2 regions of the Paenibacillus durus genome follow, and region 2 is predicted to be linked to the other one. Evidence: a T-box and tRNA genes for the amino acid it is inferred to sense, from the RefSeq annotation. Region 2 holds a T-box; the other holds one or more tRNA genes.
What was found. The T-box of region 2 lies ahead of tyrS (tyrosine--tRNA ligase). A T-box ahead of a tRNA ligase gene usually reads a tRNA of that ligase, here a tRNA-Tyr.
Positions count from the first base shown of each region.

Region 1 (15,452 bases), 2.2 Mb from region 2:
TGTGACATTGAGAGAAATTGGAGTTTCGGAGCCGACAGAGGAGAAAATACGGACGGCTGCAAAAGCGGTGCTGCAATCCCCCCTTATTTTGCGCGAGCCGCTTGATATAACGGAAGATATGCTGTACCATGCCATCCGCTCTGCCGATATATTGGGGAATCATTACAGGAAGAGAGGTCATCAGTAAATCTAAATGTCCACGAAAATATATATTGCCTTATTTTCTCTTGCCCTTAGCGCTTTCGCAATTGGCACGACCGAATTTGTCTTAGTTGGATTGCTTCAAACTGTAGCGAGTGATCTTCATATTAGCATCACGCGTGCAGGGACACTTATTTCCGGTTATGCAGTCGCCATTGCCGTTGGAACTCCGCTTATCGCTATCCTCTCGGGGAAAGTGCCCAAAAGAAGATTTTTAATCATTCTGATGGCTGTATTTACCCTGGGTAATTTGCTAAGCGCGTTCTCTTACTCCTATCATCTGCTTATGCTGTCACGGGTTCTAACGGCCGTCGCTCATGGAGTGTTTTTTGCGGTGGCGGCAACTGTTGCTATGGATCTGGTTCCAGAGAATAAAAAAGGGACTGCGGTATCCATCATGTTTACAGGGCTGACCGTAGCAACCATTGCGGGTGTTCCGCTAGGAACATATATTGGCCAACATTACGGTTGGCGAGCAACCTTTGGTGTAGTAGCTGCACTTGCGCTGATCGCTCTTGTCTGCAATTTCTTGGCTATTGACAAAATTAAAGATCAATCGAGCACCCTCCATCTTAGAGATATTGTAAAAATAATATCGAATAGCCGAATCTTGCTGGCTTTATTGATGACTGCATTAGGTTTTGGCGGAACTTTTTCCTTGTTCACATATCTCACGCCTATTTTGGAAGACATCAGCGGATTCTCTGCAAGCTCGGTCACCCTTTTGTTGTTGGTATACGGGATTGCAGTAGCTGCCGGTAATCTGGCAGGCGGAAAAATCGCCAATACTCACCCTGTCAAAAATTTAAGACTCGTATTTCTATTTCAGAGCGTTGCCTTGTTGTTGCAAATCCTGCTATTACCAAACAAGATGCTGACAATCGCAGGACTTATTATCATGGGTTTCTTTGCCTTTATGATGTCTCCGGGCGTGCAGGCTTATATCTTGGCACTCTCAGAAAAGTTGGCTCCCTCCGCCAAAGACCTAGCGTCAGCTCTGAATATTTCAGCATTTAATATTGGCATTGCCGCTGGCTCCACACTCGGGGGCTACGCTGTAGACTACCTGGACTACCTGGATACGGCTTGGATTGGAGCAGTCATGGTGATTGCAGCCATGCTTCTAGCTATAATCAATTATCGATTGGATAAACAACAAAATCTTTTTTAGGAGTGAATCTAAATGAATCTGCAAACTTTGGAACAACTGGAAAATGAACTTGAATTGACGCAATTCACAAACGAAGATGCTCTGGAGCTGGGATTGACGATTATTAACTATGCAAAAGAACAAGGAACCGCGGTCGCCGTCCATATTGAACGAAACCGGGTTCCTCTGTTCACCCATTTGATGGATGGCACCTCTGAAGAAAATGTCCATTGGCTGTATCGAAAAAAACGGGTCGTAGATCATTACAATAAAAGTTCCGCCTATATTGCCGCACGCTTCGAGCAAAACGGAACCACTCACGCGGAAAGCTCGCTCCTGCCGCCTGCCGAATATCAGGCTGTCGGAGGTTCACTGCCTCTGCGAATAAAACATTCAGGCAGCATCGGTTCCGTCACGGTTGCCGGATTAACCGGCCCATTGGACCATGATTACGCAGTAGAAGGTTTGAAAAGATTTCTGGCAGCACGCAAGTCTTAATGGATGCTACTTGTCCAGCAAGCTTGAAATTTGTACGCTGCATGCCAGCAGCTTTTTGCTTAGAGCCCGGTCCTTCTTTTTCGTCAGACGCGCAGAGGGACCGGATAAAGCAACCGCAGCGATGGCCTCCCCCTTGTGAAAGATGGGAGCGGCAATACAACGAAGTCCGATTTCCGTCTCTTCATCATCAATGGCATAGCCTTGCTGCCGAATCACCTTCAGGTGCTCCCTTAATAAATGCAAATCGGCAAATGTATTTTTCGTATTTTTTTGCAGCGTTATGTTGTTCAGAACGGTTTCCCGTTTGCCTTCATCCAAATGAGCCAAGATGACTTTGCCAAAAGCACTGAGATGAACATACGCATAATCGCCCACCTTGGAATGGATACGCATTGAATGGGTGCCCTCAACGACTTGGGTTGTCACCACATTGATGCCGTTCAAGATGCCGATATATAGGGTCTCTCCAACTTCTTGGCTTAGTTGATTCAGCGGAGGGACAGCGATCCAGTCAAGCCTGGGGTTGGCAGAAGCGGTGGTCCCTCCGCCCACTTTTTCAGTAAGGCTGTATAAATGCTCTTCCTTCTTTACATATCCTGCAACCTCAAGTGTGTACAGCAGTCGAAATGTAGTCGATTTATTCAGGCCAAGCAGCCGCATGATGTCTGTCAGCTTCATCGGCTCCGATTGCCTCAATGCCTCCAAAATCGACAGCCCTTTTTTTAATGTGGCCGATTCATATTGCTTCATCATTCCACCTCTTTATATGTGAAGCAATAATAAATCAAACGCAATTAAAGATCAACTATCGATAGACTGGGAATCGGAGAAAACCACGGCAGTGATAACGAACCCATAATACCTTTAATCATTCATTTTATTTGACGAACAAATTTTGGAACTGTTTTACTATTCCAGCCGTAAAGACATCCGCCATTTCCAGCGCCTGCTTCTCAATCTGATCGTATGTCTCAATATCGGATTTATAATTTCCGGATAGCCGGAAAACTGCTTCATCTTTGGTCAGCCGCAAATGCTCATGCAGCATCTTCATCAAGACTCGCTTGGGCCAGTTTGGGTTGATACTGCTTAGGAAAGCAGCGATTTCATCCGCATTGGCATACCATTTTTTCTCCGCTTCCGCGGCTGCTTGGGTGTTGCCGGCTTTCGCCGCTTTAACAAGCTGCGCTGCTAATACAAGATGCTCTTTCATTAAAGCGCTGAATCGGGAGGCGATCTCGTCGCCATAGTAACGTTTAATCACGGCAGCCATATCCGGAACATTTCGCAGAAGACGTTCAGTCACCTGCGCTTCATCCGGCAAACCCGCCGCGATGCTTATGATAAGCATCCTCGTCCATGCAACATGCTGTTCCCAGAGCATTCGCCAGACTTGGTTTAATTCTGCTTCTGACTTACTGATGCACGTAGAGCTTTGTACTGGGTCAGACTTACTTCTTAAGTATGGGAATAATGGTTGCGCATAAGGAATACCATTCATCTGCCCGTAATGAAAACTGTACGGATAAATCCCTGGATAGACACCGTCCACTGAATAAAACGAAGGTTGATACCGCGGATCTGCTTCCCACGGTGCTGAGTAGAACATGCTTTTTTCCTCCCCAACATAGTTATTTGCCTAATATCTATATGTGGGGGAGGGGTTGTTGGGCACTGATTTTATTTATTGAGAACATCCGCGTCTTCGGAGTAATGCTCAAATCTTCCCTTGGCAAACGGACATAAGGGTATAATCTTAATACCGTTTTCCCGAGCGTATTCAACCATTGCTTTGAAAAGCTTGTCGCCAAGCCCCTGTCCCCGGTAAGCATTGTCCACCAAAGTATGATCAACAATATATAGTTCCGGACTTGAGGGTACATACGTCATTTCGGCAGCAATTGCGCCGTTATCTCGGATAAGAAATCTTTTATTAGCTGTTTCATGATCTACAATATACATATTTATTCCTCTTTCTTTAGTGAATTTTCGGTGTCCAGACGTTTATACGTCAGTGCTCCGCTTGGACATTTGTCGATATGCCGGGCGATTTCCTCTGCAGGGGCGGCATCGGGATTAACCCATGGGCGCTTGCTTAAATCAAAAACAGCAGGAAACCCCTTTACGCAAATACCGGAATGCGTGCATATCTCCGAATTAAACATAACCTCAATATCTTTACCGTAGTATAATTTCTGTTGACTCATACTCCTTCACACCTTTCACTTTTAAGATTGCTTAAAGATTAAGATCCATTGTTCGAAAGCTATCAGAAATTTTTCCAAATGGCGAAGCGTTGCTTCATCCACCAACTCCCCGGTAGTTTCATTCAGTTTTTCGTGAACGCTGCCAATGAGAACTTTCGGTCCCGGCATCGTATAGGCATTCATGGCAAGCAGTGTTTGCCTCACCTGTGCTTGTGACTGTGCTGTTCCCCCACTCCCTGGTGTTGCTCCTGCAATCGCAAAAGGTTTTTGAATCAGCACCGAGCTTCTAGCCGGACGAGAGGCCCAATCCAAAGCGTTTTTCAAAACGCCCGGAATTCCCATGTTATATTCGGGGGTGACAATCAACACACCATCCGCAGTTCGAATGCTTTCTTTTAATTCAACAACCGACTGCGGATCGCCGTGGCTCTCAATGTCCGAATTGTAAAGTGGGATCGCCGATATATCAACGTGATGAATCTCCCAATGCTTTGGCGCAAGCTCTTCCATTGCCTTTAACACTCTCCGATTGAAGGAACCTTCACGAAGACTTCCACATATGGCAGTGATAGTAAGTTTGTTTTCGCTCATCCTTGCTCTCCTCTTCTTGGTTTAGTCTAAGTAGTTGTTAATTTAGCATAGACGACAAAAAACAAAGTTAATTGTGCCAGTATTATGATGTTTGGAACGAACAGAATCAAATTGACGGTAAGAAAAGCGGCTAAAATCGCTGTAAACAGCCCGAGATGATTGATTTTTAATCGTTGATGCTCGTACTTATATTTATGGAAGACAAGGGAAGTGGCAATGAAATAAATAAACACAGAACCAAATAAGTAGTACTGGATAAATGAATAATGGACCTCCTGCAAGTACAATAGCTGTATAGACGAGGCAATCATGCTCAATGACATTAAAATAAACAGGTGCCCGTAAATAACCGTTTGGCCGGCAGTTTGAACCGACTTGTCCACTTTCTTCTCCACATTATCGTAATACTGCCACCAGATGGAGACAATCAGAGTAAATGCAAGGATCGAAAACGAGATCGAGTCCCAGTCCCCTTTTTGCGGCTGCAATACTGAAAGTGTACTGACTACAGACTCGCCAAAAAGAATTAGAGTCAATAAACCAAAACGTTCTAACAAGTGCCCCGTATGGGTCGGCGATTTCACCAAATGCTTGCGTCCCGCAATGGGCACGATCATTTCAACAATAATACCTGCGTACAAGGCAGCATATCGAATCCATGAATCAAAAAAGAGGGAAGATAAGGAGATAATAATTCCAAACCAAAAGCGCGTTCCCAAATAGTGTGCTGTATTTCTTCGATTTCCTCTTTCTTCTGATCTCAGAACAACGAGATATTGGACCGCTGTCATTACTCTAAGTCCAACATAACCAGTAAGAAAGGAAATATAGTATTGATCAAAATCTACCGACAGGCTGGATGTCATGATAAGAACAAATAACATTTGTAAAATCAAAAACATCCGCTGATGCCAAAAATCCTCTCCAAAGCGATTAATAAACATCGTCTGTCCGACCCAAGCCCACCAGATCGGGATAAAAATCAAGACAAATTTTAATAAATACTCTAGATGAATATACCCTTCTTCAACATGAAGTAAAACATGCGTTGATTTCGAAAAAGCGGCCACAAATATCAAATCATAAAAGAGTTCTAGCCATGTAACTTTCTTTTCTCCCAAGCTAAAACTCCTTTCTTATTTCGTATATGACTATTATATATTATTTTAAATCATCTGTATCTGCATCTTGCAAACTCAAGCGTACACTTCAACGTCATGAGCAGCTGTTTGAGAATATAAAAAAATAGACTCATAAAACCGCTTAAAAGCAATTTTATGAGTCTATTTTGATGATGCCGGTGAGAGGACTCGAACCTCCACGGTTTCCCTCACGATTTTGAGTCGCGCGCGTCTGCCAGTTCCGCCACACCGGCGCAGAACAAATTAGAAACATATGCTTATTAAAAGCAATGGAGGCGCCACCCAGATTCGAACTGGGGATAGAGCTTTTGCAGAGCTGTGCCTTACCACTTGGCTATGGCGCCGTATTAAGATGGAGCGGACGACGGGAATCGAACCCGCGACCCTCGCCTTGGCAAGGCGATGCTCTACCGCTGAGCCACGTCCGCGAAATGGCTGGGGATATAGGATTCGAACCTATGCGTGACGGAGTCAAAGTCCGTTGCCTTACCGCTTGGCTAATCCCCAATGCATTCCAATTGGAAAATATGGGGCGATCGATGGGACTTGAACCCACGAATGCCGGAGCCACAATCCGGTGCGTTAACCCCTTCGCCACGACCGCCATATAATATGGAATGCTAAATTACATTGGCAGGGGCAGCAGGAATTGAACCCACACTAACGGTTTTGGAGACCGCTGTTCTACCTTTAAACTATGCCCCTAAACTGGTGGAGGATGATGGATTCGAACCACCGAACTCGTAAGAGAACAGATTTACAGTCTGCTGCGTTTGGCCACTTCGCTAATCCTCCAAAAAATGGTGCCGGCGAGAGGACTTGAACCCCCAACCTACTGATTACAAGTCAGTTGCTCTACCAATTGAGCTACACCGGCTTATTCAATTATTATACTTATGGTGGCTCGGGACGGAATCGAACCGCCGACACGAGGATTTTCAGTCCTCTGCTCTACCGACTGAGCTACCGAGCCAAACATTGAGATTCATAAAATGGCGGAACCGACGGGATTCGAACCCGCGATCTCCTGCGTGACAGGCAGGCATGTTAGGCCTCTACACCACGGTTCCACGAGGCACTTCTTTAATAAGAAGATTTGGTTGCGGGGGCAGGATTTGAACCTGCGACCTTCGGGTTATGAGCCCGACGAGCTACCGGGCTGCTCCACCCCGCGTCAGTAATATATCTATTTAAATTGTATAGATGGTGGAGGCTGAGGGGATCGAACCCCCGACCCTCTGCTTGTAAGGCAGATGCTCTCCCAGCTGAGCTAAGCCTCCGTATAGTTGGTGACCCGTAGGGGATTCGAACCCCTGTTACCTCCGTGAAAGGGAGGTGTCTTAACCCCTTGACCAACGGGCCACATTAAAATGATGGCGGAGAGAGAGGGATTCGAACCCTCGAGACGCTTTTGACGCCTACACGATTTCCAATCGTGCTCCTTCGGCCAACTCGGACACCTCTCCATAAATGGCTCCCCGAACAGGACTCGAACCTGTGACAACTCGATTAACAGTCGAGTGCTCTACCAACTGAGCTATCAGGGAACAATATTCAATTCAGGCTTGATCACCTGAAAACTGGATCGAAACGAAACATTGCGTCTTCCCCATTCCGGGGCCCCGCAAAGTACTCGGATTCAGCTTCGTCAGCCTCATCTTCACTTTGTGGGGTGAATTTGGATAAGCCCTCGACCGATTAGTATTGGTCAGCTCCACACGTTGCCGTGCTTCCACCTCCAACCTATCTACCTCGTCGTCTTCAAGGGGTCTTACATACTTGGGAAATCTCATCTTGAGGGGGGCTTCACGCTTAGATGCTTTCAGCGCTTATCCCGTCCGTACGTAGCTACCCAGCCATGCTCCTGGCGGAACAACTGGTGCACCAGCGGTACGTCCATCCCGGTCCTCTCGTACTAAGGACAGCTCCTCTCAAATTTCCTGCGCCCACGACAGATAGGGACCGAACTGTCTCACGACGTTCTGAACCCAGCTCGCGTACCGCTTTAATGGGCGAACAGCCCAACCCTTGGGACCTACTTCAGCCCCAGGATGCGATGAGCCGACATCGAGGTGCCAAACCTCCCCGTCGATGTGGACTCTTGGGGGAGATAAGCCTGTTATCCCCAGGGTAGCTTTTATCCGTTGAGCGATGGCCCTTCCATGCGGTACCACCGGATCACTAAGCCCGACTTTCGTCCCTGCTCGACTTGTAGGTCTCGCAGTCAAGCTCCCTTCTGCCTTTGCACTCTTCGAATGATTTCCAACCATTCTGAGGGAACCTTGGGACGCCTCCGTTACTCTTTAGGAGGCGACCGCCCCAGTCAAACTGCCCGCCTGACACGGTCCCCGTACCCGATGAGGGTACCAGGTTAGAACCTAGATACGATCAGGGTGGTATCCCAACGTCGCCTCCACCGAAGCTGGCGCTCCGGCTTCCAAGGCTCCCACCTATCCTGTACAGATCGTACCCAAGTTCAATATCAAGCTGCAGTAAAGCTCCATGGGGTCTTTCCGTCTTGTCGCGGGTAACCTGCATCTTCACAGGTATTAAAATTTCACCGGATCTCTCGTTGAGACAGCGCCCAAGTCGTTACGCCATTCGTGCGGGTCAGAATTTACCTGACAAGGAATTTCGCTACCTTAGGACCGTTATAGTTACGGCCGCCGTTTACTGGGGCTTCGGTTCACAGCTTCGGACTAAATCCTAACCGCTCCCCTTAACCTTCCAGCACCGGGCAGGCGTCAGCCCGTATACTTCGCCTTGCGGCTTCGCACAGACCTGTGTTTTTGCTAAACAGTCGCTTGGGCCTTTTCACTGCGGCCCCCTCGGGCTATTCACCCTACCGAGGCACCCCTTCTCCCGAAGTTACGGGGTCATTTTGCCGAGTTCCTTAACGAGAGTTCTTCCGCGCGCCTTAGAATTCTCTTCTCGCCTACCTGTGTCGGTTTGCGGTACGGGCACCTTCTCCTGGCTAGAGGCTTTTCTTGGCAGTGTGAGATCATGACCTTCGCTACTACAATTTTCGCTCCCCATCACAGCCCAGCCTTACGGTGTACGGATTTGCCTATACACCAGCCTCACTGCTTGGACGGACATCCATCAGTCCGCGTCACTACCCTCCTGCGTCCCCCCATTGCTCATAACGGATTATGGTGGTACAGGAATATCAACCTGTTGTCCTTCGACTACGCCTGTCGGCCTCGCCTTAGGTCCCGACTTACCCTGAGCGGACGAGCCTTCCTCAGGAAACCTTGGGCTTTCGGCGGATCAGATTCTCACTGATCTTTTCGTTACTCATACCGGCATTCTCACTTGTGTACGCTCCAGCTGTCCTTACAGTCAACCTTCAATGTATACACAACGCTCCCCTACCCCTGATGCAAGCATCAAGCCATAGCTTCGGTGGTGTGTTTAGCCCCGTTACATTTTCGGCGCAGAGTCACTCGACCAGTGAGCTATTACGCACTCTTTCAATGGTGGCTGCTTCTAAGCCAACATCCTGGTTGTCTGTGCAACTCCACATCCTTTCCCACTTAACACACACTTGGGGACCTTAGCTGATGGTCTGGGCTGTTTCCCTTTTGACAATGGATCTTAGCACTCACTGTCTGACTCCCGGCGACAAGTAGATGGCATTCGGAGTTTGACTGAGCTTGGTAACCCTTGCGGGCCCCGCACCCAATCAGTGCTCTACCTCCATTACTCTTATTCACCGAGGCTAGCCCTAAAGCTATTTCGGGGAGAACCAGCTATCTCCGAGTTCGATTGGAATTTCTCCGCTACCCCCACCTCATCCCCGAACTTTTCAACGTTCGTGGGTTCGGGCCTCCAGTGCGTGTTACCGCACCTTCACCCTGGACAGGGGTAGATCACACGGTTTCGGGTCTACGCCCACGTACTAAGTCGCCCTATTCAGACTCGCTTTCGCTGCGGCTCCGGCTCCTCGCCTTAACCTTGCACGTTAAACGTAACTCGCCGGTTCATTCTACAAAAGGCACGCCATCACCCCTAAAATGGGCTCTGACTTCTTGTAAGCACACGGTTTCAGGACCTGTTTCACTCCCCTTCCGGGGTGCTTTTCACCTTTCCCTCACGGTACTGTTTCACTATCGGTCGCCAGGGAGTATTTAGCCTTGGCAGATGGTCCTGCCGGATTCATACGGGGTTTCACGTGCCCCGCACTACTCGGGATCCGTCTCGGAGGGAACGACTTTTCAGCTACAGGGCTTTTACCTTTTCCAGCGGGCCTTTCCAGACCTCTTCGCTTAAACCGTTCCTTTGTAACTCCATGTGAGACGTCCCACAACCCCGAAGAGCAAGCTCTTCGGTTTAGGCTGTTCCGCGTTCGCTCGCCGCTACTGACGGAATCACTCTTGTTTTCTCTTCCTCAGGGTACTTAGATGTTTCAGTTCCCCTGGTCTGCCTCTACCTCTCCTATGAATTCAGAGAGGAGTGACTGTGCATTACCACAGCCGGGTTTCCCCATTCGGACACCCCCGGATCAAAGCTTGCTTACAGCTCCCCGAGGCCTTTTCGTTGTTCGCCACGTCCTTCATCGGCTCCTGGCGCCTAGGCATCCTCCGTGTGCTCTTACTAGCTTAACCAACGCTCCAATTTCCGCCTGATCGCTCCGTCTTGTTTGAAAGGCTGCTTCCGGATGTCTCCGTTCGCTTTCGCCTTTCAAGCCAAAAGTCGCTCTCATTCGAAAATCTTCGCTCTCAGCTAATAACTATTTCAACTTGTTTGGACACAAGCTCAGCTAAAAGATGTTCTAAAACGCAATTTTCGTTTCGGTATCCAGTTTTCAAGGATCAAGATTTGAGAGATTGAACTCTCAAAACTGAGCAACGAGTGAGTGTGTATTTGAATGTTTCCGCTACGGGAAACGATTCTCCATAGAAAGGAGGTGATCCAGCCGCACCTTCCGATACGGCTACCTTGTTACGACTTCACCCCAATCATCTACCCCACCTTCGGCGGCTGGCTCCTTGCGGTTACCCCACCGACTTCGGGTGTTGTAAACTCTCGTGGTGTGACGGGCGGTGTGTACAAGACCCGGGAACGTATTCACCGCGGCATGCTGATCCGCGATTACTAGCAATTCCGACTTCATGCAGGCGAGTTGCAGCCTGCAATCCGAACTGAGACCGGCTTTCTAAGATTGGCTCCGCCTCGCGGCTTCGCTTCCCGTTGTACCGGCCATTGTAGTACGTGTGTAGCCCAGGTCATAAGGGGCATGATGATTTGACGTCATCCCCACCTTCCTCCGGTTTGTCACCGGCAGTCACTCTAGAGTGCCCAGCTTCACCTGCTGGCAACTAAAGTCAAGGGTTGCGCTCGTTGCGGGACTTAACCCAACATCTCACGACACGAGCTGACGACAACCATGCACCACCTGTCTCCTCTGTCCCGAAGGCCGCGCCTATCTCTAGACGATTCAGAGGGATGTCAAGACCTGGTAAGGTTCTTCGCGTTGCTTCGAATTAAACCACATACTCCACTGCTTGTGCGGGTCCCCGTCAATTCCTTTGAGTTTCAGTCTTGCGACCGTACTCCCCAGGCGGAGTGCTTACTGTGTTAACTTCGGCACCAAGGGTATCGAAACCCCTAACACCTAGCACTCATCGTTTACGGCGTGGACTACCAGGGTATCTAATCCTGTTTGCTCCCCACGCTTTCGCGCCTCAGCGTCAGTTACAGCCCAGAAAGTCGCCTTCGCCACTGGTGTTCCTCCACATCTCTACGCATTTCACCGCTACACGTGGAATTCCACTTTCCTCTTCTGCACTCAAGCTGTCCAGTTTCCAGTGCGACCACAGGTTGAGCCCATGGTTTAAACACCAGACTTAAACAGCCGCCTGCGCGCGCTTTACGCCCAATAATTCCGGACAACGCTTGCCCCCTACGTATTACCGCGGCTGCTGGCACGTAGTTAGCCGGGGCTTTCTTCTCAGGTACCGTCACTCTTGTAGCAGTTACTCTACAAGACGTTCTTCCCTGGCAACAGAGCTTTACGATCCGAAAACCTTCATCACTCACGCGGCGTTGCTCCGTCAGGCTTTCGCCCATTGCGGAAGATTCCCTACTGCTGCCTCCCGTAGGAGTCTGGGCCGTGTCTCAGTCCCAGTGTGGCCGTTCACCCTCTCAGGTCGGCTACGCATCGTCGCCTTGGTGAGCCGTTACCCCACCAACTAGCTAATGCGCCGCAGGCCCATCCCTTGGTGACAGATTGCTCCGCCTTTCAGCCTCCTAGCAGGAGCTAAGAGGAATTATCCGGTATTAGCTACCGTTTCCGGTAGTTATCCCAGTCCAAGGGGCAGGTTGCCTACGTGTTACTCACCCGTCCGCCGCTAAGCCTCATCGGAAGCAAGCTTCCGATGAAACTCCGCTCGACTTGCATGTATTAGGCACGCCGCCAGCGTTCGTCCTGAGCCAGGATCAAACTCTCCAATAAAGATGTTGCAGAGCAACATCGGCCGAATATGAAATCGGTCCAACTCGGTTGAGCGGATGATTTCGTATTCAGATATCGATAGAGCGATTAGCTCAATTTGAAACATCTGACGAGAATTTGCATTCTCAAGGATGGCATTTCAAAAGCGTGAAACACGCTGTGAAATCCATCTTATTTTTGGAACTCGCTTAAAGCGAATTCCCACTCACTCGTTGTTCAGTTTTCAAAGATCAATTTCTCTCTCAGTGCATCACCGTGTCTCACGCGGCGACCTTTATAATATATCACGTTGCCCCTGAATTAGTCAACCTTTTTTTAAATTAATTTTATTTCGGTTGCCTCTGCGAACGTTTTATCGCTGTTCTCTCTCGAGGGACGAGTTATAATGTATCACATGAACGACCAGGCAGTCAACCATAAATATGTTGTTCATCCTTCCCGATATCCGCAATATAATGAAAAAAAGAGAGCGCTACGCCTCTCCAGTTCATAAACAAGCTCAATATTTAAGATTAGAAAATTGGACTAAAAAGTATATCGCACCCGATACCCGCCGCCGCCTGCGTCGCTCCACGACGCAATCTCCCGAATTAGTGATCGGGATGCCAGCTTGCGAAGAACAAACGGCAGTTCCGCTTCAACATATTTTAATTCGGAAAATTCGAGAATCTCCTCTATACTCCACGGTCCCTTCCGCTCCTTCAGGAGGTCAAGGAACCATTTGCAGCAGTCGCCCATTTTGGACACAAGGGAGAACTCACAAGCAAGCTGAACAAGCTGAATTCTCTGGTCCATCGTTTCACCACTGATTGTCAGCTCCTCGTAAAGCTTATAGACTGAGTTGTTCAGACTCTTCACTTGTTCCCATACCGCCGGTGTCGGATAGTGGCCAGCCTCGCCGACCTCCATTCGTGCCCAATGATACAGAGCCATTAGAATACAATTATAGGAATCCATTGTACAACCTGCCTGCAAATAACGTTTCGACTTCACATACATATGCAGAAACCGGGCAAATTCTATAAACAGTATTCTCTCTCTTAGCGGCGGCTCAAAGGAAATCACTTCTGCTCGAAGCTGCTCCAGAACTTCCTGAGGGTCCCAAATAATATCGCCTTCCAGCAGACAGGTGATAAGCTCGTTATTGTCTCCTGTTATAATGGAGCGCTTCAACATCGAAAGCCCAACTCTGAGAGTCTGGGTACGCAACTCGCCTGCAATCATGTTGCCAACAAGCCGATTCGCTCCCCCATCGTCGCGCAGAAGCATTACAACCCTATCGAACTCATGAAGAAGGGCGCTCTGAAAAGGAGCCTTGCCTTGGGAATCCAAAGCAATCGCTCCAAGGGCGTTCGCGTCAAAAATATCTCCATTTAATAATGTCAGATTGGATAATTCCATTATCGTCCTCCATCAAATTTGGCGATTTTGCGTCAATTCAGTTATAATTCTCTTATCTTATAATCTAATTATTCTACATCTCCATGTTAGTTCCTTCCGGACGACCGAACTATATTTTAGCTGGGAGAAATGACTCATGACCTTTAAATCCGCCAAGATTAACGCTTTTCGCACATGGGGCCTGCTGCTGACGATGTTCGGCATGGGGCTCATGATACTGGGAACAGCCGGCATTGTATTTTGGGGTCAGACGGGCAAAATTTTCGCGGCATTCGGGCTTGTGATTGGCTTGGTGTCCATGATGGCTAGTCTTGCAATTTATTTTTGGGCAGGCATGCTGTCTACAAGCGCCGTTCAGATTGAATGCCCGGAATGCGGCAAGCTGACCAAAATGCTCGGAAAAACGGATCGCTGCATGTTCTGTCATACGATTCTTACCTTGGACCCGCAGCAGGCGACCATAACCTCCGAACAGTTAAAAAGCGAACAACTCAAGCAATAAACCCCAGAATCTGGCGTACCGAGGAAACTAAATCGGCAGTAGAGTCAGAACCGGCTGTAACAGGAAAAGAGGCCCCCGATCCGGGAAGCCTCTTTTCCTGTATATTATTATTCATGAATTCCGCTCAGTGTTTCCCATGCCCCATCTCCTGCAAAGCTGCGGTTCCAGACCGCGATACCTCCCAGGTTCAAAGTCTTGGCCAGCTTCACTCTCGACTGCAGCGATACCTTGTCCTCAATCCATATTTTGCGGAGAACTCCGTCTTCCTTGTATTCCACATAGTTTTGTCCAGAATCTTCGGAAAGGACGGGTACCAGCGTCTTGGAGCGGATAATTTCGGCAACGGCGTCCATGCTGACCGCTTTGGAGCTTACTTCCGTCTTCCCTCCGGCCTTTTTTTCTGTCCAAATACGGGTATACAGCGGTACGCCCAAAACAAGCTTCTTCGCCGGCACCGCGTCTTCTTCAAGAATGCGCTCCACCGAGTTCCGCGACCAGGAAAGCGACGCCACCGAACCGGCCACAGGACTGGAAGCCCAATGCTCATCATACGCCATTACAATCATAAAGTCGGCCAATGCTCCCAGCGAGCGCCGGTCGAGAAAGAGCGACCACATTTCGCTATTCGATTTGGGAGTGACGTCGATAGATAAAATGAGATTTTTCGCTTGGGCCATCGGCTTCAGCTCGCGCATAAATTGCGTAACATTCCCGCCATCTTTGGTATATACATTTTCAAAATCGATATTAATGCCGTCCAGATTATAAAGATCGCAGTATTCCAGCATTTGTACGATCGTTCGCATCCGTTTGTCATAGGTGGACAACGCTTGTGTGGTCAAATCGGGATCGAAGTCATTACTTAGAAGTCCCCATACTTCCATCCCTTGACCGTGTGCCCACTTCACATAAGCTTGATCTGCCTGGCTGCGTACGTTTCCTTCACTATCCACAATTTTGAACCATGTAGGACTCACAACATTAACACCGTTCAGCTTGCCGATGGAACCAGGATTCGGATTCCGGTCGTACACAGCTTCCCAGGTCAAGCTCACGGCTTTGCCGTCCCAACTGCGCTCCGCCCGGGTTGGTTCGGATGTTGTCTTCTTCACCGTCTTGATTCCGGTCTCCGCAATACCCGCCGCCTTCACATAACCGGCAAAACCGTTATTCATTTGAGCGTACAGCCACTCCCCATGCCGGCTCCAGATTCTTACCTTCGTCCCGGGCGTCATTTTGGCTAGGACGGGCGCGTGAATCGTCGCCTCGGTGCGCAGCACGGCCTTATCTTCCTTCACTTCTC
Region 1 is NZ_CP009288.1:5,054,709-5,070,160, forward strand. Features, by position in the region: gene PDUR_RS22075 (glycerol dehydrogenase) at 1-187, shown strand, start outside; gene PDUR_RS22080 (MFS transporter) at 194-1,372, shown strand; gene PDUR_RS22085 (heme-binding protein) at 1,385-1,849, shown strand; gene PDUR_RS22090 (IclR family transcriptional regulator) at 1,856-2,602, opposite strand; gene PDUR_RS22095 (LysM peptidoglycan-binding domain-containing protein) at 2,727-3,458, opposite strand; gene PDUR_RS22100 (GNAT family N-acetyltransferase) at 3,530-3,811, opposite strand; gene PDUR_RS22105 ((4Fe-4S)-binding protein) at 3,814-4,056, opposite strand; gene PDUR_RS22110 (NADPH-dependent FMN reductase) at 4,078-4,647, opposite strand; gene PDUR_RS22115 (low temperature requirement protein A) at 4,674-5,768, opposite strand; tRNA gene PDUR_RS22120 (tRNA-Leu) at 5,943-6,022, opposite strand; tRNA gene PDUR_RS22125 (tRNA-Cys) at 6,060-6,133, opposite strand; tRNA gene PDUR_RS22130 (tRNA-Gly) at 6,143-6,217, opposite strand; tRNA gene PDUR_RS22135 (tRNA-Gln) at 6,222-6,296, opposite strand; tRNA gene PDUR_RS22140 (tRNA-His) at 6,318-6,393, opposite strand; tRNA gene PDUR_RS22145 (tRNA-Trp) at 6,421-6,494, opposite strand; tRNA gene PDUR_RS22150 (tRNA-Tyr) at 6,499-6,584, opposite strand; tRNA gene PDUR_RS22155 (tRNA-Thr) at 6,591-6,666, opposite strand; tRNA gene PDUR_RS22160 (tRNA-Phe) at 6,687-6,762, opposite strand; tRNA gene PDUR_RS22165 (tRNA-Asp) at 6,783-6,859, opposite strand; tRNA gene PDUR_RS22170 (tRNA-Met) at 6,887-6,963, opposite strand; tRNA gene PDUR_RS22175 (tRNA-Val) at 6,994-7,069, opposite strand; tRNA gene PDUR_RS22180 (tRNA-Glu) at 7,077-7,151, opposite strand; tRNA gene PDUR_RS22185 (tRNA-Ser) at 7,164-7,255, opposite strand; tRNA gene PDUR_RS22190 (tRNA-Asn) at 7,261-7,336, opposite strand; rRNA gene PDUR_RS22195 (23S ribosomal RNA) at 7,468-10,396, opposite strand; rRNA gene PDUR_RS22200 (16S ribosomal RNA) at 10,692-12,246, opposite strand; gene PDUR_RS22205 (nucleotidyltransferase-like protein) at 12,772-13,647, opposite strand; gene PDUR_RS22210 (YgzB family protein) at 13,784-14,149, shown strand; gene PDUR_RS22215 (glycosyl hydrolase family 18 protein) at 14,257-15,452, opposite strand, start outside.
Region 1: it encodes a tRNA-Tyr, which carries the amino acid that the T-box ahead of tyrS (tyrosine--tRNA ligase) is inferred to sense. The anticodon was not compared.

Region 2 (15,452 bases):
ACTTCCTGGGCCTTAAGAAGAAGCCTACGGCAGTTTTTGCCGCAACGGATGAAATGGCCATTGGCGCCATCCACAGCATTCAGGACGAAGGTCTGAAAGTGCCGGATGATTTCTCGGTTATCAGTGTGGATAACATTCGTATGGCATCCATGGTCCGTCCGCTGCTTACGACGGTTGCACAGCCAATGTACGACCTTGGCGCTGTGGCCATGAGACTTTTGACCAAGCTGATGAAGAAAGAGACCGTAGAGAATCCGCGCGTCATTTTGCCGCATGAGACCATTCTTCGTCTGTCCGTTAACCATTTGAACGAATAATTTTTCGACATCACCCATTAGGGCTGCCGGGCGGCTGTGTAACCCGGTGTAGAAGAATATGAGTCGGCGTATAAAGCTCCGTCATGGGGCTTTTTATGTTTTTATATATAATTTTTTAACAGGAGGCCAGCCTAATGGAAGCTGTAAGTGGCATTATTGGAGCTATGGATGAGGAAATTAAACTGCTGCTGGAGCAAATGGAGCACAGTGAGGCGGTTGTCAAAGCAGGAATTACATATTATAAAGGTTCAATCGGCGGGAACTCCATCGTCGTCTGTAAATCGGGTGTGGGAAAGGTGAACGCCGCCGTCACTACACAAATTATGATCGATGCGTTCGGTGCGCAAAAAATACTGTTCACGGGAGTGGCCGGAGCGCTGCATCCGGAGCTGGAAGTTGGGGATATCGTCATATCTTCGGAATGTATGCAGCATGATATGGATGTTACGGCGCTAGGCTACGACCGGGGCATTATTCCGTATCAGGAGACGTCGGTGTTCCCGGCTGATCCGGAGCTTGTGCGGTTTGCAGAAAAGGCATGCCGGGATATGGGGGTCCGCTATGTAACGGGGAGAATTCTCTCGGGCGACCAGTTTATTGCCAGCCATGAATCGGTCGTTATGCTGCGGGAGCAGCTCGGAGGAGCCTGTGCGGAAATGGAGGGGGCGGCGCTGGCCCAGGTGTGTCAGATGAACGGTATTCCGTTCGTTGTCATCCGCTCTATGTCCGATAAGGCAGACGGCTCGGCGAATGTCAGCTATGCGGAGTTTACGGAAATCGCATCGCGGCAGTCTCATCAAATTCTGAGCGTCATTCTAAACGAATTGCTTTAACACATGAATCGCAGCCTGGGCCGTACCCATCCTATCGATACTTCTTCATCACCGCAATCATATGACGGTACGCCCGGGTATCCAGACAGCTGCCTTTCCATTAATTCGGGATGGATTGTAAGCGCTTGCTGTGATATACTTTATTTTGACATAAAAAGTTCACATTTGATAGCTTGACTTCATATGCATGAAGCTGAGATATCAAGAATGTGCGATTTCAACAAGAGAAATTTGAGTGATCCGCGTGTTATTGCAATTTAAGCTTACGTCAGTTAAGCGAGAGGAGGCAAGGACAATGGGAAAGGTTCACGATCAAATTTTACCCCGCCGTGCGAACAATTCCAATTTAGCCGATTATGGCCAGGCTGTCGCCTATTTCAAGTGGGAGGATGTGGAACGCCAGTTCACATGGTACGAAACGGGTAAAGTCAATATGGCTTATGAGGCCGTTGACCGGCATGTTAATGAGGGACGGGGTGGAAAGACGGCGCTGCTATATAGTGATTCGGTACGTGAAGAGTCATACTCTTTTGCCGATTTAAAGGAAAAGTCGAACCGCTTTGGCAATGTGCTCCGTAAATACGGGATTGGCAAGGGGGATCGGGTATTCCTGTTCATGCCAAGGCAGCCCGCCCTGTATTTTAGTCTGCTGGGCATCTTGAAGATAGGAGCCGTCGCAGGCCCGCTGTTCGAAGCGTTTATGGAAACGGCGGTCAAGGACCGGCTTGAGGACAGCGGGGCTGTTGCACTGGTCACTACGCCTGAGCTGCTGCATAGGGTGAAGCGGGAGGAGCTTCCCGAACTGCGTTATATTTTTTTGGTAGGCGGGGATTCGGACCCTGATAGAGGACTGATCAGCTATGATTTAGAAAGCGCTTCCGCATCAGTGGAGCTTGAACCGGAGTGGCTGGGCCTTGAGGATGGACTGATTATGCATTATACATCCGGTTCGACCGGGAAGCCCAAAGGCGTATACCATGTGCAGCGCGCGATGGTCCAGCACTATTATACCGGAAGAGTAGTGCTGGATCTGCGGGATGATGATATATACTGGTGTACAGCCGACCCGGGATGGGTTACGGGCACCTCGTATGGGATTTTTGCCCCTTGGCTTAACGGCGTCACGAATGTCGTCCGCGGCGGACGCTTCAGTCCCCGCGATTGGTACAGTACGATTGAACGCAACCGGGTAACGGTATGGTACAGTGCTCCGACGGCGTTCCGCATGCTGATGGGGGCAGGGAACGAGAGTCTGAAAGGCTTTGATTTAAGCAGCTTGCGCCATGTCCTCTCAGTTGGAGAGCCGCTCAACCCGGAAGTTATCCGCTGGGGAGACAACGTGCTTGGCCAGCGTATTCATGACACCTGGTGGATGACGGAGACGGGCGGCCAGCTTATCTGCAACTATCCGGGGATGGACATCAAGCTGGGGTCTATGGGACAGCCGCTGCCAGGTATCACCGCCGCAATTCTGGATGATCAGGGCAATGAATTGCCTCCTTATTCCATGGGTAATCTGGCGATCAAAACGCCATGGCCGTCCATGATGGACCGGATCTGGAACAATCCCTCCAAGTACGAGGAGTATTTTCGCATTCCAGGCTGGTATATCTCCGGAGATTCCGCTTATATGGATGATGAAGGATATTTCTGGTTTTTGGGACGTGTTGACGATTGTATTAACTCCTCGGGTGAGATGATCGGACCTTTTGAGGTGGAGAGCAAGCTGATCGAACATCCTGCGGTTGCGGAGGCTGGGGTTATCGGTATACCTGACGCTGTGCGCGGAGAGATCGTCAAGGCCTTTATATCGCTGCGCGAAGGTTATTTGCCTTCTGACGCGCTCAAGGACGAAATTGCGGCGTTTGTAAAATCGGGGCTTTCCGCGCACGCCGCGCCTAGGGAAATTGAATTCAAGGATAAGCTCCCAAAGACCCGGTCCGGCAAAATCATGCGCCGCGTGCTCAAAGCCTGGGAGCTTCACCAGCCAGCCGGAGATCTGTCCACGATAGAGGATTAGGCATAAAAAGGCATATAAAGACGGTTGACCGCCCTGCCCGTCCCCGGGCGGATGTCAACCGTCTAATTCGTTCTATCGACTGCTGCAGAGCCTAAATGCCATTGGACCTAGCGAGCGCCGCGCTTCCCTCTGGCATTCAGCTTGTTACCGCTGTCTTGCGCCTTGTCCTGACCATCGTTTCCATTGGGCTGATCCAGGACCGTCCCGGGATCAACGGCTGTCCCGGGATCAACTGTCGCCCCGGGATCAACGGTGATCCCAGGCTCGTCGGACGTACCGGGAGTCGCGCCTGGACCCGGCACAATGTCCTCTCCAGGTGTAGCCTCAATGCCCGGTAACAGGCCGTCTTCCGGACTTGGCGACGGCTCCGGCGTCGGCGCGCCCCCGCCGACACTGCCCGAAGCCGTTTCATTTCCGGCCACATCAACCGCTGCGACATAAAAGACAGCATAGTCGTTTGCCGGGGTATCTGTCCTGAACGATGTGCCATCCCCAGCGAGAAGCACATCCACTTTTTGGAATGGGCCTCCGTTTACGGAACGGTATAGCCGGTAACCTACGACATCGGGCGAGCCGCTCTGCGTAAAGCGGATGACGGCCTTACCACTGTTATAATAAAGCTCGGCATTCCCCGGCGCCGTTGGAGCACGGCCGTCGTCCTCGCGAGGGTCGATCTCCGTCGGAACTTCCGTCTTCGCATCTGCTGGCAGATAGTACCCCAGCGGTTCATGCTCCCTCATTGAAGCGAAGGCCGCCTTCAATTCCTTGACCAGTTCCTCGATCGGCTTCTCTCTGGAAACTACGATCTTCTCCTTCAGAAAGTCATCCGGCGTCCCGTCACGCGGGATATAATTCACTCCGCCGTATGTAATGTATTTGGCAAGCGAAATCCCGTCGTCTCTGTCCTTCGGCACAAATTTTTTGTTGAAAATATCAGTCGTAAATTTATCCGTGAGCGAGGTCGGAAGCTTGCCGCTGTATGCCGATACGGTCTCTTTGACGATGCCGTCCGGCTGAGCGAATTTCTTCGTAGGGAACAGGTCCGGTTTTTTCTCGATGACCGCGTTCATGACCTTGGCCCACAGCGCCTGTGCCTGCTTCCGCTGCGTCTTGCCCTCCAGCGTATTGATCTGCTCCTTGTAGCCGACCCACATGCCCAGTGTTATGTCAGGAGTGTAGCCCATGAACCATACGTCCGCATAATTCTGGGTGGACCCCGTCTTGCCGACGACCGGAATATCTCTGAAATGCTTGTAATTGCGCTTAACGGTGCTTCCCGTACCGTCGGTAATAACCGTGTGCAGCATATCCGTCATTAAATATGCGGTCTGCTCGGAGAATACACGCTCCGGGTTAACCTTATGCTGGTAGATGATTTTTCCCTTTGAATCGACGATTTTCTCGATCATAAATGCATCGTTAAATTCGCCCTTGTTGCCAATTGCGGAATAGGCATTGGTTAAATCCTCGACGGACACGCCGTATTTTAAGCCCCCGAGAACCCCAGTCTGTGCGCTGTAGTCTTCGTCTTGTATGGTCGTGATTCCCAGCTTTTTTGCAAAAGCCCAGGCGTTCTTGATCCCAACCTTTTCGTCGAACAGCTTAAGTGCCGGTAAGTTCAAGGAGTTGTTGAGCGCATATCTTGCCGTCACGAGACCCTGATAACGGTTATTGGCATTCTTGGGAATGTGAAAGCCCTTCGTACCGTCCTTCAGAATAATCGGCGCGTCGTCCAGAATGCTTGCAGGCTGAATCACACCTTCCTCAAGAGCGGGCAGATAAGCGGCGATCGGTTTCATGGTTGATCCCGGCTGACGGACCATCTGGGTGGCGTAATTCATACTTTCGACATTGAAGTCGCGTCCTTCGATCATTCCCAGAATTGCGCCGGTCTTGTTGTGGATCATCATTCCGGCGGTCTGTTCGAGACCTTTGGCCTTGCTTTCCTTAGTAAAATTGCCGCTGTCCTCGGAGATGCTGTGCATCGCGCTGTATACTTTTTTATCGATTGTTGTATACACCCGGTATCCGCCTGTCAGCAGCTGCTGGCGAGCCTCTTCCAGCTGTGAAACACCCTTGGAGCTGTCCTGGTTATTGTTGTTAGCCAGCGAAAGCAGGATTCCCGCAGCCTGGCGCTCCGTTTCCATCATGAGATAAGGAAAAGTAACGTACGCTTTCTTGGTATGCGGAGCCAGAGATTTCTTGATGTCAAAGGCCAGCCCTTCCTGATACTGGGTAGGCGTAATTTTCTTCTCCTCCAGCATGCGCCGCAGGACAAGGTGCTGGCGGTCGAGCGCGCGGTTAAAAGCAGTCTCATTGAATTCCCCATATCCGTTGAATGCAGAATAGGCGGAAGGAAGCTGGGGGAGGCCGGCCAAATAGGCAGCCTGGGCCATATTCAGCTTATCCAGGTCGTCGATGCCGAATAAACCCTTGGCCGCGGCTTTGATACCGTAGACGTTATAGCCGTTCGCTCCGTTGCCGAAGGGAACCTTGTTCAGATAAGCCGTTAATATTTCATCTTTGCTCAAAAAGCGCTCCAGCCGCAGCGACAGCAGAATTTCCTTCACCTTGCGGTCTTCCGTCTTATCCAGGTTTAAGAATACGCGTCTGGCAAGCTGCTGGGTAAGGGTGCTGCCGCCGGTCTGTACGGACTCGTTCAGCAGTTTTTGCTTGACGGCGCGCATTGTGCCGCTGATATCCACGCCATGATGCTCGTAAAACCGGTTATCCTCGATAGCGAGAACGGCGTCAATAATGACTTGGGGAATATCCTTAAAGGCGACCAGCCTGCGGTCTTCCTCCGTCCGAAGCTGGCCGATCGGCATGCCGTCGCGGAAATAGGCGAATCCTGTCACGACGTTCTCGCCGATTCTCTCCTGAATCGTCTGCTCGGAGCGGACAGGGTCATCTTTTACTATGGAAGCGACAAGTCCTCCTAGAGCGCCGCCGGCGAACAGGACGCCCATTACGCCGAGGATGAACATCCATTTCACGACGGAACCGACCCTGCGCAGCCAGGACCTTCGCGGGCGAATGTCCGTCGCTGTTTTCTTCATATTTTCCTGAGCCATCGACATCCTCCTTTTAACGGAATATATTATAGCACAATTTGGCGATTTTGAATGCGCTTGTAGGAAGACTGCGGTTTAGCGGACATTGACTTTTCAAAAGATCATGTGATATAAATAAATTCAATTGGATATTTCTAAAGGCGGAGAAGGACATCAGTAAAAGGGAATCCTTGGTACTCAGAGAGTCGGTGGATGGTGCGAACCGATGGCGGGACCTTTTGAATTACAGTCTGGAGCCGTCCGGGGGAACGGATACAAGCGTCAAGCCTTGTCCAAGTAGTCCGGCACCGGGTACGATAAGCGCCCGTTATTTGAATGAAGCGAAGGCTCTGAATCGTCCTGTTTCAGAATGGCGGCAAGGAGCTTTAACTAGGGTGGTACCGCGAGTCTCTTTCTCGTCCCTTGGGATGAGGAGGAGGCTTTTTTGCGTCTATGCAGGAAGTATCAACATCAAAAGGGGTTGTTATTATGAAGTGGGAAGAATTATCGCCGGAGCAGCAGCTTGAGGTCCTGCGCCAGCTGGAGATTATCGCGCGCGGCGTCGTGGAAATCGTGCCGGAAGAGGAACTGAAGCGGAAAATCATGAAATCGGTCGTCACAGGCGTGCCGCTCAATGTCAAGCTGGGTCTGGACCCGTCCGCGCCGGATATCCATGTGGGCCACACGGTCGTTATGCATAAGCTGCGCCAATTTCAGGAGCTGGGCCATCAGGTGCAGCTGATTATCGGGGATTTCACGGGGCGGATCGGCGACCCGACGGGCAAATCGGAAACGCGCAAGCAGCTGACCGAGGAGGATGTGAAGCGGAACGCGGAAACGTACAAGAAGCAGCTTCATAAAATTCTTGATCCCGAGAAGACAAAAGTATACTACAATTCGGAATGGCTCGGGCCGATGACATTTGCGGATGTTGTGGGATTGTCCGCCAAAGTGACCGTTGCGCGCATGCTGGAGCGTGATGATTTCACCAAGCGGTACCAGAGCGGACAGCCGATCAGCATTCACGAGTTCTTCTATCCGCTGATGCAGGGCATGGATTCCGTGGCTCTGAAAAGCGACGTGGAGCTCGGCGGAACGGACCAGAAATTCAATCTGCTGATGGGACGGACGCTGCAAAAAGAATACGGCGTCGATACCCAGGCTGCCATTATGACTCCGCTGCTTGAAGGCCTTGACGGCGTGCAAAAGATGAGTAAGAGTCTTGGCAATTACATCGGCATTGACGAAGAGCCGAATGAAATTTACGGCAAAGCCATGTCCGTCCCGGACGAGCTGATGCTGAAATACTATTCGCTTGCGACCGATATCGGCAACGAGGAACTGAAAGAGCTGGAGAAAGGAATGGAGTCTGGAGCGGTTCATCCGCGTGACGCCAAAATGAAGCTGGCGCATACGTTCGTCAGAATGTATCATGGCGTCGATGCGGCGGACGCTGCGCAGCAGCACTTTGTGACCGTATTCCAGCAGCGGGCGCTGCCGGACGATATCGAAACGGCGGTTCTGCCAGCTGCAGAGCTAACGGATGGCTCGATTCGGCTGATAAAGCTGCTTACGGTGATCGGTTTTGCCGCTTCCAATGGGGAAGCTAAGCGCAGCATCCAGCAGGGGGCCGTCAAGCTGAACGAACAGAAGCTAACCGACCCGAATGCCGACATCGTTCCCCAAGATGGGGATATCATTCAGGTAGGCAAGCGCAAGTTCGCCAAGCTGACTCTGGAATAGGTATGACGCGCGCCTTATTAGCATAGGCGGGAACAATAGAAGGAGGGTGGCCGGGAATAATCCGGTTCACCCTCTTTTGACATGCCTGCATAGGGCATATGTGGATCATCAGCAATCGAATCTTAACATAGAAAGCAAACAGTGAAACTATTTGGTTATGTGCGGAGAACATAAAGAAGCCCCCGGAAGTTCCGGAGGCTTCTGCCAGACGATTTGTCCAGCCAATATTAACGGTTGTAGAATTCGACGATTTGTTTCTCGTCGATGTCTTGGGAAAGCTCAGCGCGCTCAGGCAGACGGATGAACTTGCCTTCCACTGCAGCGTCGGAGAATTCCAGGTAAGCTGGCAGATGAGTGCGGTTAGTCAGTGCTTCCTTAACGGAAGACAAGCCGCGGCTTCTCTCACGAAGGCCGATAACGTCGCCGGTGCTCACGAGGTAAGAAGCGATGTCAACCTTTTTGCCGTTAACCGTTACGTGGCCGTGGGCTACCAATTGACGCGCTCCTGCACGGGAGTTGGCAAAACCAAGACGGTAAACGAGGTTGTCCAGACGGCTCTCAAGCAGGAACATGAAGTTCTCGCCCGCGATCCCTTGCATGCTGTGCGCTTTGTGGAACAAAGTGCGGAATTGTTTTTCGCCCAAGCCGTACATGTGACGCAGTTTTTGCTTCTCCAGAAGCTGTTGACCGTAGTTGCTTACTTTTCTGCGTTGGTTAGCGCCATGCTGTCCCGGAGGGAAAGGGCGTTTCAGGTCTTTACCAGTGCCGCTCAGGGAAATGCCCAGACGACGGCTGAGTTTGAATTTAGGTCCGGTGTAACGTGCCATGTTATAGTAGACTCCTTTTTAATTGTGATTTCATCAGGGCTCTATTTGCGCCGCATTTCGTAATTGCGACAGACCGAATGGCGCCGCGCTGCCGGGAAAGTTCAGCCGCTGTCCCGTGCAGACGAAAAGCGTGAGGGTGACACAACGTTACGCCCAATTGAAGACTTATTACAGTCTTGTTCAACAATATATATTATATGAAAATGTCATTCAAAGTCAAGGAATCATACCGAAGTTTATGATATTTTTCGTATTTGGTTCTTTATACCTAAAAAATTCCTGGTTTATCTGAAAAACTAATGCGGGACGGGTGGAAAAAGAGTAAAATAGTCTTATTGCAACGGCGGCGGGTTTTTATTCGGGATGCAAAGGGGGGCCTTCTTTATGTCAGAACAGAACGCTAAAGGCTGGATGGACAGCCATGAACGGATACGAAACGGCCAGATGTTGGCCCGCAGCTTCAAGGATCCCGTCGATTGGCTTGGGAGAATGGACATTAATCGGCATGATTTCCCTTATGCTTCAGGCTTGATTGCGGACAGTTTTCATGAATGGTACAAGAAGGAAGCCGCGCTGTCTTTTACAGAGTCGTGGAAATGGTGCGTATTTGATTATGCAGGTAAGCGGCTGGCTGACAGCGGCGGAGCAAGCGCGCCGGATAACTCTTTATGGGAGCAGATCGCGGCTGTCAGTTTACAAACGGCCCGGGAGTGCACGCTCCATATTGATGAGGACGGAATGGAAAAGGCTTTTTTCGTATTGCCGGTGAGAACCAGGTCTGACGGGGAGATCTTTGCCCTGCTTGGGTGCGCAATGTCCGCGGAGCAGTTCGCAAAAGGCGGGCGTAATGCCGCCGAGGCAATGGCCAAGCATTTCAGTACGTGCTTCTATAAGCAATTCGAATATATATTTGTGACCGATCTTGCAAGCGTACATATCCACGAAGAACGTGAGAGCAGCCGCCGTTCGCTGCTGTTTCAGATTGTGCAGCGTATGTATGACAGCATCGACGTCGACGCTGTGTTAACTGAAGTAATCGCCAGCATTTCGGCCATGTATCCGGGTGCCGAGCTTACGCTCTACATGTCACAGGATCACCGCAGCGCGCATCCTCAGGTGAAGCCGCTCCCGCTTTGCTGGAACCAGGATGAAGTCTGCGGGAAGGCGTTTAAGAGCGGACGAGTGGCTCTGCGGACCACTAACAAGGATCAGCAGCTTGTAGAGATTGGCTTGCCTCTTGGCGGCAAGCAGGGCGTATATGGTGTGTTCCATCTGGTGATGCAGGTTCCAACTCATCAGAACACGGATAACATAGACATGCCTTTTCTATCCATGGTGGCAAGCACTGCGGGAACCGCCTTTGAGAATGCGAAGCTGTACGAGCGCTCCAACCAGCTTATACGTGAACTGCGGATGAGCAATGGGTTGACCGAACGGCTGAATCAGAGTCTTCAACTGGGCGAAACGTTCGAAGCGGCATTTGAAGGACTGCTCGAAATGTTTGAGGCCGATTACTGCTGCATTCTCCACTACAGCGAAGACAAGGGTGGTCTTGAGGCGGTTCTGTGCAATCACCCCGCCCTCAGCAATGAAATGATCGAAGTCGGCAGGGGAATAGGAGGCAAGGTATATTCCTTTGGGGAGCCGGTCATTTTAACCGAGTATGACCAGTCGGGTACAAGGTCGAAGCTAATGGACTTTACGGAGTCACAATCGCTTATCGCTACTCCGCTAAGCGTGGGCGGGGAAGTTTGCGGAGCGATTATGCTGGCTCACCGGCGCCCGTACTATTTTTCCTATGATAATTTCAGGCTGCTTCAAGCGCTGGCGGGTCAAATCGGCCTCGCCGTGGGCAATGCGCTTCTGCATGCGGAGGTTCACCGGCTTGCGAACAGAGATTCGCTGACCGGGCTCTATGCAAGACATTACCTCGATCAATCCATCAAGGAAATGCAGGACTGCGATTTCTGCGGCACTCTCGTTGTCTTCGATATTGACAATTTCAAATTGGTGAACGATACCTACGGACATCAAAAAGGCGACCATATTCTGAAGCAGGTGAGCGATATTTTATGTGCGTCGATCCGTCAGGGAGATCTGGCGGCAAGGTGGGGCGGCGAAGAGCTGGCGCTCTACCTGCCGCAGCTAAACGCAGAGCAGGCCTATGTTGTGGCGGAGCGTATCCGGCAGCGGGTTCAGGAAGAGACGAGCCCTTCCGTTACCGTCTCCTGCGGTATTGCGGAGTGGGACTTAACAGACAACGACCGGGCAAGCGCGGATTCTCTCTTTTACCGGGCGGACATGGCACTGTATGAGGCGAAGAACAACGGCAGGAACCAAGTGGTGATAGATCTCAAGACATAGCATAGAAGCACTGAAACTGACAAGAAGGCTCCTAAAGAGGGATATTCCCGGCTCTGGGAGCCTTTTTGCATAAGCTCTTTGAACATGGAAACGATAAAGCTACAACTGTGAAAAGAGGGTCTTGACTCTATGATGACACTGCTTGCAAAGAGGACGTTCACCGTACTGCTGGCATTCTGCTGCGGTCTGGCCGGCGGTTGCGGCCCGGAGAACGGAAAGACGGCCGATGAGCTGCTGAATCTGGCTTTAGCCGGGATGACGGGAACCGACGGGGTGACATTTGAGGGAGAGGCAGCGCTCTTGGTGGATGGCAGGCAGCTGCCCGAGGCATCGCTATATTACGGCGGGGAGCTGATTAACCATAAGTCACTCCGTATCTATAACCTGCTTCCCGACTCGGCGAAGTCTCAGGAACTCTCAGTCGATCTGACGCAGCAGCCGGCAAGGCCGAGTCTCTACAGCAGACTGGAGAAGAGCGGCGGAGAGTGGAGGGAGCTGCCTCTGAACGAATATCAAGGCGGCAGCCCGCTCCCGGGACTGAACCCGATCCGGCAGCTTGAGGAATTGAAAATAATGAAAAAAACGGTGACGAGAGAAACAGGGGCGGGAGGAAGAGTGCGGCTGCTCAGAATAGAGCTGGACCCGCAGCAGGCCCATGATCAGTTGGCCGCTGAACTCAAAACGGAGATGAACGCGCTCCGGGCGGCCTCCACAAGCGAAAACAGCCCGGTCGACAGGACGGTATCCGGGGTTTCCCTACTAGAGACACTGTGGAAGCGTGAGAACGGAGAGCTGCAGCGGAGGCTTCGGGACGCCAAGGTGGCGACCGTTTACCATCTCGAGGTGGATGCAAGGCGAAATCTCCCCAAAAGCTTGTCCAGACAGCGGACGATTACCTTTCTTTCTTCCGATGGAAGGACACGCCGGGAAACGCTTGTTTCCAGGGTTGATTTTTACGGATACCGGTGACAAGCCCTCGCTTGATGACGCACTTTCCGCTTCTTTCTGGTCGTGCTACAATAAGATAGCATGCTTATTTTTACCAAAAAGGAAGGAAGAACAAGAGATGAAAGATCCCCGAATTCAGAAATTGGCCGCAAATCTGGTCGGTTATTCCGTAGATGTACAACCGGGAGAGAATGTGCTGGTCGAAATGGTCGGCAGCGAACGCGATCTGGTTAAAGCGATTGTAGAGGAAATCGGGAAGGCCGGAGGCCATGCGTTTGTGCAGTTGATCGACCGTACCGTACTGCGCAGCATGCTGATGACTGCGACTGATGAAAGTCTGCGTACTTGGGCTGAAATTGATTTGAACCGCATGAAGCAAATGCAGGCATATATCGGCATTCGCTCCGGCGAGAATGTCAACGACTTGTCGGACGTGCCGGAAGAGAAAATGCGTCTGTATAATTCGCTGTATTTCCATCCGGTACATAGCGAGCAGCGGGTGAAGCATACGAAATGGGTCGTTCTGCGGTATCCGAATTCCAGTATGGCACAGCTTGCCAATACGAGCACGGAAGCTTTTGAGGATTTTTACTTCAACGTCTGCAATCTGGATTACGCCAAAATGGATAAAGCCCAGGACCCGCTTGCGGAACTCATGAGCAATACGGACAAGGTGCGGATCACGGGTCCCGGAACGGATATCTCTTTCTCCATCAAAGGCATCGGTGCCCAGAAATGCTCGGGTCACAGAAACATTCCGGACGGCGAAGTATACAGCGCTCCTGTGCGCGATTCGGTTAATGGCACGATCAGCTACAACGCGCCAACCTTGTATAACGGCATTACGTTTGAGAACATCAAGTTGACTTTTGAAAAAGGTAAAATTATCGAAGCAACCAGCAGTGATACCGCCCGGCTTAACGAAATTTTGGATTCGGACGAAGGCGCGCGCCATATCGGCGAGTTCGCCATCGGCTTCAACCCTTATATTCTGCATCCGATGAAAGATATTCTGTTCGATGAAAAAATCGCCGGCAGCCTTCATTTTACGCCGGGTCAAGCGTACGATGTAACCGACAACGGGAACCGTTCCTCCATTCATTGGGATCTTGTGCTGATCCAGCGTCCGGAATATGGCGGCGGGGAAATTTATTTCGATGACAGACTGATCCGCAAAGACGGCCTGTTCGTCATTCCGGAACTCGAAGCGCTTAACCCGGAGCATTTGATATAGACGGACAAATATTAGATAAATCCTTGCACCGGTAAGCGGCTTCAATGTATCATGGAATTGTTTATACAGCATATAATTTCTTAAATTTAGTTGCGGAGGGATTCACATGTCCAGTAACAGTAACAATGCAGCCATCGTGGAAATTGCTCAAACAGCGAGTAAGTTCGCTTCCTCGATCGTACTTCAGGCTGACAACAAGTACATTGACGTAAAAAGTATCCTCGGTTTGTTCACAACTCTGGTATCCAGTCAGAATTATGAACTGCACGTACACGGAAGCGATGCCGAGGAAGCCAAGAAGGCGATGAGCGAAGTCTTCGCCAAGCACGACTTGAAATTTATGGTTGTGGAAGAATAATACGGGTTCTCAGCAAAAGCTCTGCCGCTCCGGCAGGGCTTTTTATGTTGACTGGAGAACTGCATTCTTGTATTGGCAACCGATTTCGACTAATATTAAATATAATAGCGATGAAGCTGTAAATTTGGACATGGGGGGGAAGATGCATGACTTCGTCGGAATTGCAGGAACAATTGAACATCTTAGCAGTCACTCTTCTGCAAGAAGATGCCGATAAGATTCAGAAGCTCATCGAAGTGCAGATGGAGAATCTGGCAACTCGCTACTGCCCTCTCTATGAGGAAGTGCTGGACACCCAAATGTACGGCTTCTCCAGAGAGGTCGACTTTGCGGTCAGAGCGGGTCTCCTGCACGAGCTTGCAGGCAGAGAAATTGTAAGCAAGCTGGAACGGGAACTGGCGGTATTATATGAAGCGCTGAACGAGAAGGCGAAACAATAGAACGGATCTTTTTCGTCATACAACCGGACAAACCCGTAATAACAAATCGCGCCTGGGATTCCAGGCGCGATTTTGGTTTGGACTTACACGAGGTAGAAGGAAACGCCGAGGATGATATATACGCCGAGGAGCAGCAGTCCTTCGTACCAGTTGGTCGCGCCGTCCTGGGTAATCGATCTGGCGATGAAGACCGCAACGGCGATCGCCACCAGCTCGATGGTGGTGAAGACAATATCCATGGTATTGCCGATAAAATAACTGGCGAAAATAAGCACAGGCGCCACGAACAGGGCAATTTGCAGACTGCTGCCGACCGCAATCTCCACAGCAGCGCCGATCTTGTTCTTCGTGGCGAGCAGAATGGCGGCGCTGTGCTCCGCAGCGTTACCAATAATCGCAACCAGGAACGCACCGACGAACAGCTCGCTGAGTCCAAAACGTTCAGTCAGGCTCTCCAGCGTGCCGACCAGCCATTCACTGACAAAAGCGACCATTACTGTAGCGAGAATCAGGTACAGAATCGATTGGCCCTTTGACCATAAGGGCTCATGCTCGTTCGGCAGCTCTTCCTCATTGTCTTCGGTAACGTCGTCCAAATATTGTTTATGCGTAATCATCGAGAAGAGCAGCCAGGCGATATAGGCTACGATCAGAACCCCGGCTACAACCAGGCTGAGCGTATCCGTCTCCCCTTCGGTTATCGAATGGGTAGTTAGAAACATGGCCGGAACGAACAAGGCGATAACGCCTACAATCATCAGCGAGCCGTTCATCCCGGCCAGTGTAACATTGAAATTCTGCACCTTGTACTTCAAGCCGCCCGCGAAGATGCTCAGTCCCAGCACAAGCAGCAGGTTGCCGATGATGGACCCGGTCAAACTTGCTTTTACCATGTCGAACAGCCCTTCTTTAACAAGGAAAAAAGCGATAATCAGTTCGGCGGCGTTGCCGAAGGTGGCGTTAAGAAAGCCTCCCAGCCGTTGACCGGCGTAATGGGCGACGCTTTCTGTGGCTCTGCCGAGAAATCCGGCTACGAATACTACGGCGATGGCGGACAGCACGAATTGAAGTGTATGATCCCACTTGGCGTAATGTCCGATGGCGCTAAGTACGAAGGTGATAACGAGCAGCGAAGGAGAAATCCATTTCTTCAAAGTAAAGCACACTCCAATCTTCTTTTTATGTACGTAACTCAATATACCCAAATTGTTCCGGTATGTAAACGAGCATGCATAACTCATTTGCATTTTAGCCTGTTTAGGAATTACAATAATTGATAATGAATGTAGGGGGGAAATGGCATGGCGGAACAACT
Region 2 is NZ_CP009288.1:2,825,236-2,840,687, forward strand. Features, by position in the region: gene ccpA (catabolite control protein A) at 1-317, shown strand, start outside; gene PDUR_RS12055 (5'-methylthioadenosine/adenosylhomocysteine nucleosidase) at 452-1,150, shown strand; gene acsA (acetate--CoA ligase) at 1,446-3,170, shown strand; gene PDUR_RS12065 (transglycosylase domain-containing protein) at 3,278-6,244, opposite strand; T-box leader at 6,379-6,650, shown strand; gene tyrS (tyrosine--tRNA ligase) at 6,713-7,966, shown strand; gene rpsD (30S ribosomal protein S4) at 8,194-8,793, opposite strand; gene PDUR_RS12080 (sensor domain-containing diguanylate cyclase) at 9,178-11,157, shown strand; gene PDUR_RS12085 (hypothetical protein) at 11,287-12,126, shown strand; gene PDUR_RS12090 (aminopeptidase) at 12,224-13,339, shown strand; gene PDUR_RS12095 (HPr family phosphocarrier protein) at 13,446-13,697, shown strand; gene PDUR_RS12100 (Fpa/YlaN family protein) at 13,844-14,137, shown strand; gene cax (calcium/proton exchanger) at 14,221-15,291, opposite strand; gene PDUR_RS12110 (Asp23/Gls24 family envelope stress response protein) at 15,439-15,452, shown strand, end outside.